DNA from 2 places in the Comamonas sp. UBA7528 genome. Region 2 is predicted to be linked to the other one. Evidence: predicted binding sites of a transcription regulator. Region 2 holds the regulator's gene; the other holds the start of a gene.
The links. Region 2 encodes NrdR, which represses ribonucleotide reductase genes. Its sites were predicted from a motif close to CACNANATNTNGTG; they were not measured.

Region 1 (7,179 bases), on a different contig from region 2:
CCTCGTTGTAGGCATTGAAGATCTCGCCTTCGTCCAGGCCCAGTGACTCCACGATGTACTGGTAGGCATGGGTGTGGATGGCTTCCTCGAAGGCCTGGCGCAGCAGGAACTGGCGGCATTCCGGTGCGGTGATGTGGCGGTAGGTGCCCAGCACGATGTTGTTGGCAGCCAACGAATCGGCGGTCACAAAGAAGCCCAGATTGCGTTTGACGATGCGGCGCTCGTCTTCGGTCAGGCCGTTGGGGCTCTTCCACAGCGCAATGTCGCGCGTCATGTTCACTTCCTGCGGCATCCAGTGGTTGGCGCAGGTGGCCAGGTACTTTTCCCAGGCCCACTTGTACTTGAAGGGCACCAACTGGTTGACGTCGGTCTTGGCGTTGATGATGCGCTTGTCGGCCGCGTTCACACGCTTGTGGGTGTTGGTGGATGCGCCGCTTTGCGCGCTGCTGGCGGAAGGGGCAAGGGTGTCGTCGTCAAAACTCAGCATGGTGGATTCCTTGGAGGGAGCAGCTGGGTGCGTTCATTGCCATCCAGCTTTTTCGATTCATCGATGTCGCGAGTGCGGCGGCCAACGGGCACGTTGCATTCCGCCGTCGCCGGGGGGGCATGCCGCCCCCGAGAGGTTCGCCCGCTCTGGCGCCTGGCGCCAAAGCGGGGAGGCACTGAGCGCTGGGCGCCCGGTGCGCCGGGAGACGCCTCCCGTTACTGGCAGGCCTCGCAGCCGGGGTCGTCGATCGCGCAGAACTTGATGTCCGTGGCCGGAGCCTGCTGGGCGCGGGCGGCGGCTGCGGCTTTTTCCAGCGCACTCATGGAGGCCATGGCCGCAGGGGCATTCGCCGACACGGCATTCAGCACACGGCTTTGGACCGTGGACTTCTCCACGTGGGTGGCGCTGATAGTGCGCAGATAGTAGGTGGTCTTCAGACCACGCTGCCAGGCCAGCAGGTAGGTGTCGTGCAGCTTCTTGCCGGATGCGCCCGCCATGTAGATGTTCAGGCTCTGGGCCTGGTCGATCCACTTTTGGCGGCGGCTGGCAGCCTCCACCAGCCACTGGGGTTCCACTTCGAAAGCGGTGGCGTACAGCTGCTTGAGGTCGTGCGGCACGCGCTCGATGGGGCGCAGCGAACCATCAAAGTGCTTCAGGTCCATGACCATCACTTCGTCCCACAGGCCCAGCTTCTTCAGGTCACGCACCAGGAACTGGTTGATGACGGTGAATTCGCCGGACAGGTTGGACTTGACCGACAGATTACCGAACGAGGGCTCGATGGAGGCGTCCACCCCCACGATGTTGGAGATGGTGGCTGTGGGTGCAATGGCCACGCAGTTGGAGTTGCGCATGCCGTCGGCCTGGATCTTGGCGCGCAGCGCTTCCCAGTCCAGACGTACGGTGCGGTCCACGTCCACATAGCCGCCGCGTTCCTTTTCCAGCAGGTTCAGCGAATCCAGCGGCAGGATGCCCTGCGACCACAGCGAGCCCTGGTAGCTGGAGTAGGTGCCGCGCTCCTTGGCCAGCTCGGTCGATGCCCAGTAGGCGTAGTAGCAGACCGCTTCCATGGCGGCGTCGGCAAACTCCACTGCGGCCTGGCTGGCATAGGGGGTGCGCATTTCATACAGCGCATCCTGGAAGGCCATGATGCCCATGCCCACCGGGCGGTGGCGCATGTTGGAGTCGCGGGCCTTGTCCACGGCGTAGTAGTTGATGTCGATCACGTTGTCCAGCATGCGCATGGCCGTGGTGATGGTCTTGCGCAGCTTGGCGTGGTCGATGGCGCCGTTGGTGATATGGCGTGCCAGGTTCACGGAGCCCAGGTTGCAGACGGCGGTTTCGCTGTCGCTGGTGTTGAGCGTGATTTCCGTGCACAGGTTGGAAGAGTGCACCACGCCCACATGCTGCTGGGGCGAGCGGATGTTGCAAGGGTCCTTGAACGTGATCCAGGGATGGCCGGTCTCGAACAGCATGGACAGCATCTTGCGCCACACATCCACGGCGGGCACGCGCTTGAACAGCGTGATCTCGCCGGTCTGGGTCTTGGCTTCGTAGGCGGTGTAGGCCTTCTCGAAAGCCTGGCCGAACAGGTCGTGCAGCTCGGGCACGTCGGAAGGCGAGAACAGGGTCCATTCGCCGTTTTCCACCACGCGCTTCATGAACAGGTCGGGAATCCAGTTCGCCGTGTTCATGTCGTGGGTGCGGCGGCGGTCATCGCCGGTGTTCTTGCGCAGTTCCAGGAATTCTTCGATGTCCAGGTGCCAGGTTTCCAGGTAGGCGCAGACGGCGCCCTTGCGCTTGCCGCCCTGGTTCACCGCCACCGCCGTGTCGTTGACCACCTTCAGGAAAGGCACCACGCCTTGCGATTCGCCGTTCGTGCCCTTGATGCGGGCGCCCAGGGCGCGCACATTGGTCCAGTCGTTGCCCAGGCCACCTGCAAACTTGGACAGCAGCGCGTTTTCCTTGATGGCGTCGTAGATGCCACCCAGGTCATCGGACACGGTGGTCAGGTAGCAGCTTGACAGCTGTGAACGCAGCGTGCCGCTGTTGAACAGCGTGGGCGTGGAAGACATGAAGTCGAACGAGCTCAGCAGTTCGTAGAACTCGATGGCGCGGGCATCGCGGTCGGACTCCTGCAGTGCCAGGCCCATGGCCACACGCATGAAGAAGCTCTGCGGCAGCTCGATGCGCGTCTTGCGCACGTGCAGGAAGTAGCGGTCGTACAGCGTCTGCAGACCCAGGTAGTCGAATTGCTGGTCGCGTTCTGCCTTCAGTGCCTTGCCCAGGCGGGGCAGGTCGAACTTCAGCAGCTCGGGGTTGAGCAGCTCGTTGTCCACGCCCTTCTGGATGAAGCCGGGGAAGTAGTCGGCATAGGCCGCGTCCATGTCGGCCGGCTGCACATCGCGGCCCATGACTTCGCGCACGATGGTGTGCAGCAGCAGGCGGGCGGTGACATAGGTGTAGTCGGGATCGGTCTCGATCAGGGTGCGGGCGGCCAGGATGGCGGCCTTGTAGACCTCGGCCAGCGGCACGCCGTCGTACAGATTGCGCAGCGTCTCGCTCAGGATGGGCGCAGCGGAGATATCGGGGTTCAGGTTGCGGCAGGCGGCTTCAAACAGGGCCTGCAGGCGTTCCTGGTCCAGGGGCTGGCGCTGGCCGTTGTCGGTCACGTGCAGCGTGGGCTTGGGGGCTGCAGCGGCAGCCGCTGCTTCCTCGGCCTTCTTCTTGGCGGCGGCACGTTCCTGGTTGCGGGCTTCGCGATACAGCACATAGGCGCGTGCCACATCCTGGTGACCGCCACGCATCAGACCCAGTTCCACATGGTCCTGGATGTCTTCGATGTGGAAGGTACCGCCGCCCGGACGCGAACGCACCAGGGCGCGGATCACGGCGTGGGTCAGGCTGTCGACGGTTTCGCGCACGCTGGCGGAAGCAGCGCCCTGTGCTCCGCGCACGGCCAGGAAGGCCTTGGTGGCGGCGGTGGCGATTTTCTGCGGGGCAAAAGGCACGACATCGCCATTGCGGCGGATCACCTGGTAGGTCTCCAGCGCTACCTGGGTGGTCGTGGGCTGGTCGGCAGACAGGGTATTCGGTGCGTCTTGCATGGGTTCCTCTTGATTGGGATGGCGGGGCCGACGGCTGTGGGGCCCTGCGTCTGAATGCGGTAGTTGCAACAAGATGTTGCACACTAGATGTAGTGTTCAATCGATTGTCGAGCACTAGGGGTAGTGTACTGCGCAGGCCTGTGCTGCCAAGCCGGAAGCGGGAAAAAATCTGTGGCGCCAGGGGCTTGACACGCTGGCAGCGCCCGCCCGCTGGTGCTTTGCCGGCGAAAGTCCGCAGGCCATGCGGGGTGGCAGGCCATGGCGCCGGGCAATGGCGCACCGGCATTGTGTGCACCGGTGGTCCGGGGGCGTGTCTGCCGACCGGGCGTCGCGTTTTGGCTGCAGCCTGTGGTCAATGGGGATTGACGCCGCGCATGGGGGCGAAAGTCTGCCCGCCCATGCCGTCACGGCGCGCTGTGGCATGGGTGTGGGTACGCACCAAGCAGAAGGAGAAGGCGCCGTGGCGGGCGGTGCGCGGCATGGGCACAGCGCAATGACCTTGCTGGCGGCGTGGAACGCACGCAGGGGGCTACGCCGGCGGAAACTGCCAATCCGGGTGGTGGGCCTGCAAGGGGTGCTGCAGGCGCGGCCAGTCAAAACCGGGGCCGGGGTCCTGCTTGCGGCCGGGGGCAATGTGCTCGTGGCCGGCGATGTGCTGCAGCGGGTAATGCTGGCCAATGGCTTCGCTCAGCTGCAGCAGGCTGGTGTACTGGGCGTCTTCAAAGGTCAGGCCTTCCAGGCCTTCGAGCTCGATGCCGATGGAGTCGTCATTGCAGTTGCCGCGCCCGCGCCAGCAGGACTGGCCGGCATGCCAGGCACGCTCGTTAGCACTGACAAACTGCCAGATCCGGCCTGTGCGCTCGATGAAGAAATGCGAGGACACCTCCAGCCCGCGAATGCCCTGGAAGTAGGGGTGGGCGTCCCAGTCCAGCTGGTTGGTGAACAGCTGCTGCACGCAGCCGGTGCCAAACTGGCCTGGCGGCAGACTGATGGAATGCACCACCAGCAGATCGATCTGCGCCTGGGCAGGGCGGGGGCCGAAATTGGGCGAAGGCAGGTGGCGCACGCCGGACAGCCAGCCGTCACGCCACACAGGAGGGTCAAAGTCCATGGGAAGGAGGGTCTGCCGCTTCGGGCGCCAGGGGAGTCTGCAAACGGTTCACACGATAGCGCATTTGCTGCCACCCCAAACCCGGGCGGGATGCCGCTGCCAGCAGGCGGTGGCAGGGGCCTTCCTGCCCGTCAGGCGCGGGCCCTGGTGTTCACCGGGTTCAGGAGCGGGGGCCGAGCTTGCGGTGCGCCTCGCAGCAGTAGGGCTGCTGCTGTGCATCGCTCAGGGCATCGCGCTGCGGCAGGTGCAGGCCGCAGTGGGCGCAGGCCACCATGGGCTGGGGCGGCGCGAGCGTGGGCTGGGACGGTGGCGCCGGGGGGCGCAGCGACTGGCGCTGCTTCTTCCAATACAGATAGAACACCGCCACCACGGCGATCACCAGCAGGTATTTCATTGCAAGCGCCCCAGCACCACTTCCAGCACAAAGCGCGAACCCACATAGCCCAGCAGCAGCAGCAGCGCGCCGGCATAGATCATGCGCACCGCATGGTTGCCGCGCCAGCCAAAGCGGCCGCGGCCCACCAGCAACACGGCAAACACCAGCCAGCTCAGCAGTGAAAAGATTTCCTTGTGGCCCCAGCGCCAGGCGTGGCCGTAGAGCTGCTCGCCAAACAGCCAGCCGGCCAGCAGCGTGGCCGTCAGCAGGATGAAGCCGGCCGTCACAAAGCGGAAGGTCAGCCGCTCCAGCAGCAGCAGCGGCATGCCGCTGTCGGATTCGGCGCCGGTGCGCATGCGCTGCTCGGCCTGGCTCATCAGTGCGCCGTGCACCACGGCGGCGGCAAACAGCCCGTAGCAGGCAATGCCCAGCGCCAAGTGCAGCGGCAACCAGGCCGAGGCCTGGACATGCAGCGGGTGGCCGGGAAACACCAGGGCCAGGCCCACGGTGACGGCGCCCAGTGCGGCCAGCACCCAGCGGGCCCGCATCTGGGGGAACAGCTGCTGTTCCACGGCGTACACCGTCAGCATCAGCCAGGCCGTGATGGACAGTGCCGGCGCAAAGCCAAAATGGGGTGGGCTGTTCAGCAGGGTGAAGACCAGCGCCAGGCCGTGCAGCACCCAGGCGCAGCGCAGGGCCAGCCGGGCCTTGGCAGGCGTGAGGTAGCGTATGCCTAGCGCAGGCACGGCATAGGCCAGGATGGCGGCCATGGACATGCCCCAGCCAGGCAAGGAAGAAGGGGTCGGAACCATATCTGGATGATAGCCGTCGGCGTAGCTGCTGCGCCGGTGTGCGGGCGCAAGTCAGCATCAGAAATGCGGCCAAGCGCCGCAGAAAACCACAGTTTGTCCGCCGGGCGGGGGTGTGGCGCCGGCGCCCATGGGCGCATTGGTTCGCTCCATGCCGCCCCGGATGGCTGCGGCGTTCCCCTGTGCGCGGCAGTACAGGGGTGGGGCATGTAAAATTGGTGCTTACGCCCGGGGGCGCACGCGCGTCCACGTCCTTTGCCGCTGGTTTGGCCTGCGACAAAGGATATTTCCCCGGCCTTGCTGCGCAGGCACCTTGCCTGCCTTGGCAGCAGCACGACACACTATTCCCCGGAACAGACAGCTATGGCATCCGCACTCACCGACAAACTCTCGCGACTCGTCAAGGAGATGCGGGGCCAGGCCCGCATCACCGAATCCAATGTGCAGGACATGCTGCGCGAAGTGCGCATGGCCCTGCTGGAAGCCGACGTGGCCCTGCCCGTGGTGCGCGACTTCATCGCCCGGGTGAAGGAAAAGGCGCTGGGCCAGGAGGTGCTGGGCAGTCTGAAGCCCGGTCAGGCCCTGGTGGGTATTGTGAATGCCGAACTCTCCGCCACCATGGGCGAGGGCGTGGCCGACATCAACCTGAATGCCCAGCCGCCCGCCATCATCCTGATGGCCGGCCTGCAAGGTGCCGGTAAAACCACCACCACGGCCAAACTGGCCAAGCACCTGATCGAAAAGCGCAAGAAGAAGGTGCTGACGGTCTCGGGTGACGTGTACCGCCCTGCGGCGATCGAACAGCTCAAGACCGTCACGGCCCAGGCCGGCGCCGAATGGTTTCCTTCCACGCCCGACCAGAAGCCGCATGACATTGCCGTGGCCGCGCTGGACTACGCCAAGAAGCATTTCTTCGATGTGCTGCTCGTGGACACGGCCGGCCGCCTGGCCATCGACGAGCTGTTGATGGCCGAAATCAAGGACCTGCATGCCACCTTGAAGCCGGTTGAAACCCTGTTCGTGGTCGATGCCATGCAGGGCCAGGATGCGATCAATACCGCCAAGGCCTTCAAGGAAGCGCTGCCGCTGACCGGTATCGTGCTGACCAAGCTCGACGGTGACTCGCGCGGTGGTGCCGCCCTGTCGGTGCGCCAGATCACCGGTGCGCCCATCAAGTTTGCCGGTGTGTCCGAAAAGATCGACGGCCTGGAAGTGTTCGATGCCGACCGCCATGCCCAGCGTGTGCTGGGCATGGGGGACATCGTGGCCCTGGTGGAGCAGGTCACCAA
Region 2 (7,179 bases):
ATGCAGGTGATGACCCGCGTGCACACCGACAAGTACGAACATTTCGGCGGCCAGCTGGCAGCGTTCGACCCGGTGAGCAATCTGCGCGTGGGCGTGAAGGTGCTCAAGGAATGCATCGCCCGCGCCGGCTCGCTCGAAGGCGGTCTGCGCTACTACGTGGGCGCGGCCAATCTGCCCAGCGACGGCGGCTATGCCTCCAAGGTGCTGGCCGAGCATGCTCGCATCCGCCAGATCGCTGGCCGCCCTGCACCAGCGCCCGCCAAGCCGGCGTTGGTGGCCAAGGAAGCCACGCCCAGCACCGTGGCCGCGGCCGATGTGGTGGCCGACAGCAAGCTGCTGGTTAACTGAGCCCTCTGCGCTTTCCCCTTTTTCCAGCCGGCGCAAGCCGGCTTTTTCATGGGCGGTGCGTGGAAGGCGTGGAGCCGCGCACCGCCGCAGCGGCGGCACAAACCCAGGCCCGGAAACGGGCCCTTGCGGGTCAAGCCGCATGGGCCGCGCTGGCTCCGCTACACTAATGGGGTACGCAACTGGCGATAGGCGCGGTTTATCGAGAACCGCGCTGACGTGGAACCACGGTGTGGCGCTCCTCCCCTATGAGCACCAGACCCGACAACCACCGGGGAGCGTACCGCCCAGGCTGCGCCGACACGGAATCGCCTGACGCGTGTTTAGCCGTTCGCCTGGGCAGCCCTTGGATTCAAGGGAATATCAAGTTCACAGGACTGCCATGTTTCAACGCACCGATACCGTCGAGAAAGTCGACCCCGAACTGTTTGCCGCCATCCAGGCTGAAAACCATCGCCAGCAAGAGCACATCGAGCTGATCGCCAGCGAGAACTACTGCTCGCCCGCCGTGATGGAAGCCCAGGGCTCCCAACTGACCAACAAGTACGCCGAAGGCTACCCCGGCAAGCGCTACTACGGCGGCTGCGAGAACGTGGACGTGGTCGAACAGCTGGCCATCGACCGCATCAAGAAGATCTTTGGCGCTGAAGCCGCCAACGTGCAACCCAATTCCGGCTCCCAGGCCAACCAGGCCGTGCTGATGGCCTTCGCCAAGCCCGGCGACACCATCATGGGCATGAGCCTGGCCGAAGGCGGTCACCTGACCCACGGCATGCCGCTGAACATGTCCGGCAAGTGGTTCAACGTGGTGTCCTACGGCCTGAACGCCGACGAAGCCATCGACTACGACAAGATGGAAGCCCTGGCGCGCGAGCACAAGCCCCGCATCATCATCGCCGGCGCTTCGGCTTACGCCCTGCGCATCGATTTCGAGCGCTTCGCCAAGATCGCCAAGGAAGTCGGCGCCATCTTCTGGGTGGACATGGCCCACTATGCCGGCCTGATCGCCGCCGGTGTGTACCCCAACCCCGTGCCCCACGCCGACGTGGTCACCACCACCACCCACAAGAGCCTGCGCGGCCCCCGTGGCGGCGTGATCCTCATGAAGGCCGAGCACGAAAAGGCCCTGAACAGCGCCATCTTCCCCGGCCTGCAAGGCGGCCCGCTGATGCACGTGATCGCCGGCAAGGCCGTCGCGTTCAAGGAAGCCCTGACCCCCGAGTTCAAGGCCTACCAGGAACAGGTGGTGAAGAACGCCAAGGTGATGGCCGACACGCTGACCGAACGCGGTCTGCGCATCGTCTCCGGTCGCACCGAAAGCCACGTGATGCTGGTGGACCTGCGTGCCAAGGGCATCACCGGCAAGGCTGCCGAAGCCGCGCTGGGTGCCGCCCACATCACCATCAACAAGAACTCCATCCCCAACGACCCGGAGAAGCCTATGGTGACCAGCGGCATCCGCGTGGGTACCCCCGCCATGACCACCCGTGGTTTCAAGGAAGAGGAAACCCGCATCACCGCCAACCTGGTGGCCGATGTGCTGGAGAACCCCACGGACGAAGCCAACCTGGCTGCCGTGCGCGCCAAGGTGGCCGCACTGACCGCCAAGTTCCCCGTCTACAGCAAGTAAGCGGCTGCCCCGCCGACGGACTGCGCCATGAAGTGCCCTTTCTGCAGCCACCCGGACACCCAGGTCGTCGAGACCCGGGTCTCCGAAGATGGCAGCTTCATTCGCCGCCGTCGGCAGTGCGGGGATTGCGCCAAACGCTTTACCACCTACGAACGCCCGGACGTGGCTTTCCCCGCGGTGGTGAAGAAGGATGGCCGACGCATCGACTACGACCGCAGCAAGCTGCAGGGTTCGTTCCGCCTGGCACTGCGCAAGCGCCCGGTGCCGGCCGGCCAGGTGGATGCGGCCATGGAACGCATCGAGGAACAGCTGCTGACCTCGGGCGTGCGCGAACTGCCTTCCAGCCGCATCGGCGAGCTGGTGATGAACGAGCTCAAGAAGCTGGACAAGGTGGCCTATATCCGCTTTGCCAGCGTCTACCGCAGCTTTGAGGACATCGAGGACTTCAAGCACCTGGTGGACGAAGTGCGCAGCTGAATCCGTTGCGCCACCGCTCCCCGACCAGCCGCCCGCCCTGTGCGAGGCGGCTTTTTCATGCCCGGGCCAGGGCCCACCCCGGGATTGTTCCGCCGCTGGAACACAGTCTTCCATGCCGGCAGCTAGGCAAGGTGGTGTACTCCCACGTAGCATGGCGGACTGCAGCCGCCCGCACGGCGGTCTGCTTGCTCCCATGGATATCGACACCTCCACCCTTCGCACCGCCCTCACGCTCTACGCCCCCGGCGTGGTGTTTGCCAATGTGCTGCTGCAGCAGCTGGGCCTGCCGGTTCCGGTGCTGCCCACGCTGCTGCTGGCCGGCAGCCTGGCCACGGGCAGCCCGCGTCTGGCGCTGCTGTGGGCCATGGCCGTGCTCGCCGCCATGCTGGCCGACCGGGTCTGGTACCTGGTGGGCCGGCGCTTCGGCACCCGCGTGCTGGCATGGCTGTGCAAGCTCTCCCTGACGCCGGACAGCTGCATCAGCCAGACGGCCGACCGCTTTGGCCACTGGGGCCCCTGGTCGCTGCTGCTGGCCAAGTTCATCCCTGGTTTTTCGGCCGTGGCCGCCCCCATGGCCGGTGTGCTGCGCATGCCCGTGCCCCGCTTCACCCTGGCTGCGTCCAGTGGTGCCGGGCTGTGGGCCGGCGTGGCACTGGGCCTGGGCTGGCTGCTGCGGCGCCAGGTGGACGCGGCCCTGGCACTGCTGCACACCCATGGCCCGTTGCTGGCCGTGGCGGCAGTGCTGCTGCTGGGCCTGTGGCTGGGCTGGAAGCTGGTGCGCCGCCAGCTGTTTCTGCGCCTGGCCGCCATGCCCTCGGTCACCGCGGCGCAGTGGTGGCAGGCCCAGACCTCGGCCCAGCCGCCGCGCCTGCTGGATCTGCGCGGCCCGGCCCTGATTGCCGAGCTGGGCCCGATCACCCAGGCCCATGCCATCACGCTGGCCCAGTTGCCGCGGCTGGTGCGCCACTGGCCGCGCGAGACGGCCATCGTCACCCTGTGCGCCTGCCCCCACGATGCCACGGCCGCCCGCGCTGCGCAGCGGCTGCGACGCCTGGGTTTTGTCCACGCCCGCCACCTGCAAGGCGGCTTCGAGGCCTGGCAGGCGCTGCAGCCTGGCACCCCGGCAGCTGCGGCCCCGGTGCTGGCCCAGACCGCCCTCTGAAATGCACAACGCCCCACGGCGCAGGCCGGTGGGGCGTTGGGAGCCAGCGCGAAAGCCGCTGCGGCAGCGTCAGGGTGCTGCGGCCGGGATGGGGTTCAGCGGCAGGCTGACATCGCCGCACTGGGCGCGGTGGCGCAGCGCATGGTCCATCACCACCAGTGCCAGCAGCGCTTCGGCAATCGGTGCCGCGCGGATGCCCACGCAGGGGTCGTGGCGGCCCTTGGTGATGACTTCGGTGCTCTGCCCGTGAATGTCGATGGATTCGCGCGGGCTGATGATGGAGCTGGTGGGCTTGATGGCGATCGCGACCTCCAGATCCTGGCCGGTGCTGATGCCGCCCAGCACGCCGCCGGCGTTGTTGGAGCGGAAGCCTTCGGGGCTGAGCGAATCGCCGTGCTCGGTGCCGCGCTGGGCCACGCTGGCAAAACCGGCGCCGATTTCCACGCCCTTGACCGCGTTCAGGCCCATCATCACATAGGCGATCTCAGCGTCCAGCTTGTCGTACAGCGGCTCGCCCAGGCCCACCGGCATGCCGGTGGCCTGCACGCGCAGCTTGGCGCCGCAGCTGTCGCCGGCCTTGCGCAGGGCGTCCATATAGTCTTCCAGCGCCTGCACATCGGCCTGCGGGGCGAAGAAGGGGTTGTGCGGCACATGCTCCCAGCTCTCGAAGGCGATGGGCAACGCGCCCAGCTGGGTCATGCAGGCACGGAATTCAGTACCGAACTGTTCCTTGAGCCATTTCTTGGCCACGGCGCCGGCGGCCACCGTGGGGGCGGTCAGACGGGCCGAGGACCGGCCACCGCCCCGCGGGTCGCGCACGCCGTACTTGTGCCAGTAGGCGTAGTCGGCATGACCGGGACGGAAGCTCTCGGAAATGTTCGAGTAGTCCTTGCTGCGCTGGTCGGTGTTGCGAATCAGCAATGCGATCGGGGTACCGGTCGTCACCCCCTGGTAGACGCCGGAGAGGATCTCCACCGCATCGGGCTCGTTGCGCTGCGTCACATGGCGGCTGGTGCCAGGACGGCGGCGGTCCAGTTCGCTCTGGATGTCCGCCTCGCTCAGCTCCATGCCCGGCGGGCAGCCGTCGATCACGCAGCCGATGGCTGGTCCATGGGATTCACCAAAATTGGTAACGGTAAAAATAGTGCCAAGGGTATTGCCGCTCATGGGCGGCGATTATGCCCTTGCATCCGGCGCCCCCCTGACAAGCATGGGCAGTCCCCGTGAACAGGGTTAGCATGTGCCATCCCGACGCCCTCCTTCACCCGCATGAACCAGCCCTCCGCGCCTGTGCCCGGCCCTGCCCTGCTTCAGTTTCTGGACAGCAGCGACGCCGCCTGGATCGTGACCGACACGCAGTTCCGCACCTGCCAGGTCAATGCCGGCTTCGAGCGCCTGTTCGGCTGGACCGCGCAGGAGGCCATCGGCCAGCGTCCGCTGCAGCTGCTGCAGGCCGATCCGCAGCATGCGCCGCTGCCGGCCCATGTCCAGGAGGCACTGGACCGCCAGGGCCGCTTTTGCGGCGATGTGCAGTTGCTGCACCGCGACGGCCATGCCATCTGGGTGGCGGCGGTCATCAACCGCCTGCCGCAGTCGGGCGAGGCCATGGTGTTCACCGACATCACCTTCTCCAAGCGTTTCGAGGCGCTGCAGAAGCAGGCGCTGGAGGACGTGGCCCATGAGCGTCCGCTGCCGCAGCTGCTGCATAGCCTGTGCCGGGACGTGGAGTGCATCGCACCCTCCCTGGCAGTGGGCGTGCTGCAGGTGGACGAGCAAGGCTGCCTGCACCCCCTGGCCTGCCCCAGCCTGCCGCGCGCGGCGCTGGAGCGCCTGGACGGCATGCACAGCGCCCCCGACATGGGCGCCTGCAGCGCGGCCGCTTTCCTGGCCCAGCCGGTGACCGATGCCGATCTGCGCCAGGGCCCGCCGCAGTTGCAGGGTCTGCAACAAAGCCTGGTCGATGCCGGCCTGCTGGCCTGCTGGGCCTCGCCCATCTTTAACCATGACCGCCAGGTGATCGGCGTGTTCGCCCTGTACTTCCGTGAGCCGCGCAGTCCCAACGCCTTGCACCAGCGCATTGCACAGACCTGCATCCACCTGTGCACCGTGGCCATGGAGCGCGAGCGTTCGCGCGAACGCATCCACCAGCTGGCCTACTACGACCCGCTGACCCAGTTGCCCAACCGCTGCATGTTCCACCGCAGCGCCACCGACGCCCTGTACGCCGCCCAGGGCCGTGCCGGCGCGCTGCTGTTTGTGGACCTGGACCGTTTCAAGCTGGTCAACGACAGCCAGGGCCATGCAGCAGGAGACGCCCTGCTGTGCGAAGTGGCGCAGCGCATCCGCGCTGCGGCCCGCCCCGGCGATGTGCTGGGCCGCCTGTCCAGCGACGAATTCGCGCTGCTGCTGCCCCACTGTAGCGCCGCCGAGGCCGAAGCCGTGGCCAGGCGGCTGCTCGAGCGCATCGCCGAGCCCTTCACCATTGGCGATGCCGTGAATATTCCGCACGCCAGCGTGGGCATCTGTGCCTATCCGGAAGACGGCACCGACATCCACACCCTGCTGCGCCATGCCGACCAGGCCATGTACGTGGCCAAGCAGCAGGGCCGCCAGCGCTGGCAGCGCTTCACCCCGGCCATCAACCAGTTCACCCAGGACCGCGTGGCCATGGAGCACGCGCTGCGCGCCGCCATGCACAACGGCCAGCTGCAACTGCACTACCAGCCCCAGGTGCTCAGCAGCCAGCCCGAGCGCCTGCACGGCGTAGAGGCGCTGGCCCGCTGGAAGCACCCGGAATGGGGTTATGTCTCGCCGCTGCGTTTCATCGCCGTGGCCGAAGACGCCGGCATGATCCAGGAGTTCACCAACTGGGTGATGGAATCCGCCTGCCGCCAGCTGGCTGCATGGCGTGCGGAGCAGGTGGATGTGCCCCAGGTGGCGATCAACCTGTCCACCAAGAACTTCCACGAACCGCAGTTCGCCCAGTCCGTGGCCGATGTACTGCACCACCACGGCCTCACCGCCAAGGACCTGGTGCTGGAGATTACCGAGAGCGTGATGCTGGATGCCAGCCCCGCCACCCTGGCCAATCTGGACGCGCTGCACCGCCTGGGCCTGCAACTGTCGCTGGATGACTTCGGCACCGGCTATTCCAGCCTGAGCTATCTGCACCGCCTGCCGATTTCCGAGCTGAAACTGGACAAGAGCTTTGTGCAGGACTTGAGCAACAGCGTGGCGGCCGAAGCGCTGATCCGCTCCGTGCTCGGCATTGCCCGCAGCCTGCACATGAAGGTGGTGGGTGAAGGGGTGGAAACCGCCGAGCAGCGCCAGTGGCTGCAGCAGCAGGGCTGCCCGGTGCTGCAGGGTTATCTGTTCTGTCGCCCGCTAGCGCCGGAGGCCCTCGTCACCTGGCTGCGGGGAGGGCAAGCCCAGCCCCCTTTGGCGGCGCCCGCGGCCCCCGCCACCGCCTACGACCCGGGCATCTGAGCGCCGCACCGTCCGCCGGTGCTCGCTGCAGATGCAAAAAAGCCTCCGGATGGAGGCTTCTTGCATAGTGGGAACAGGT

Region 1: a site for NrdR is predicted at 3,676-3,689, ahead of B3349_RS16185 (ribonucleoside-diphosphate reductase subunit alpha). Genes of this name have one in related genera too.

Annotation. Positions count from the first base shown of each region.
Region 1 covers NZ_DLMU01000014.1:99,061-106,239, forward strand. The annotation lists gene B3349_RS16180 (ribonucleotide-diphosphate reductase subunit beta) at 1-487, opposite strand, end outside; gene B3349_RS16185 (ribonucleoside-diphosphate reductase subunit alpha) at 703-3,594, opposite strand; gene ampD (1,6-anhydro-N-acetylmuramyl-L-alanine amidase AmpD) at 4,124-4,705, opposite strand; gene B3349_RS16195 (PP0621 family protein) at 4,866-5,099, opposite strand; gene B3349_RS16200 (cytochrome C assembly family protein) at 5,096-5,893, opposite strand; gene ffh (signal recognition particle protein) at 6,254-7,179, shown strand, end outside.
Region 2 covers NZ_DLMU01000001.1:284,466-291,644, forward strand. The annotation lists gene B3349_RS01275 (lytic transglycosylase domain-containing protein) at 1-348, shown strand, start outside; ZMP/ZTP riboswitch at 514-693, shown strand; gene glyA (serine hydroxymethyltransferase) at 728-1,975, shown strand; gene nrdR (transcriptional regulator NrdR) at 2,003-2,452, shown strand; gene B3349_RS01290 (VTT domain-containing protein) at 2,646-3,614, shown strand; gene aroC (chorismate synthase) at 3,684-4,781, opposite strand; gene B3349_RS01300 (putative bifunctional diguanylate cyclase/phosphodiesterase) at 4,884-7,100, shown strand.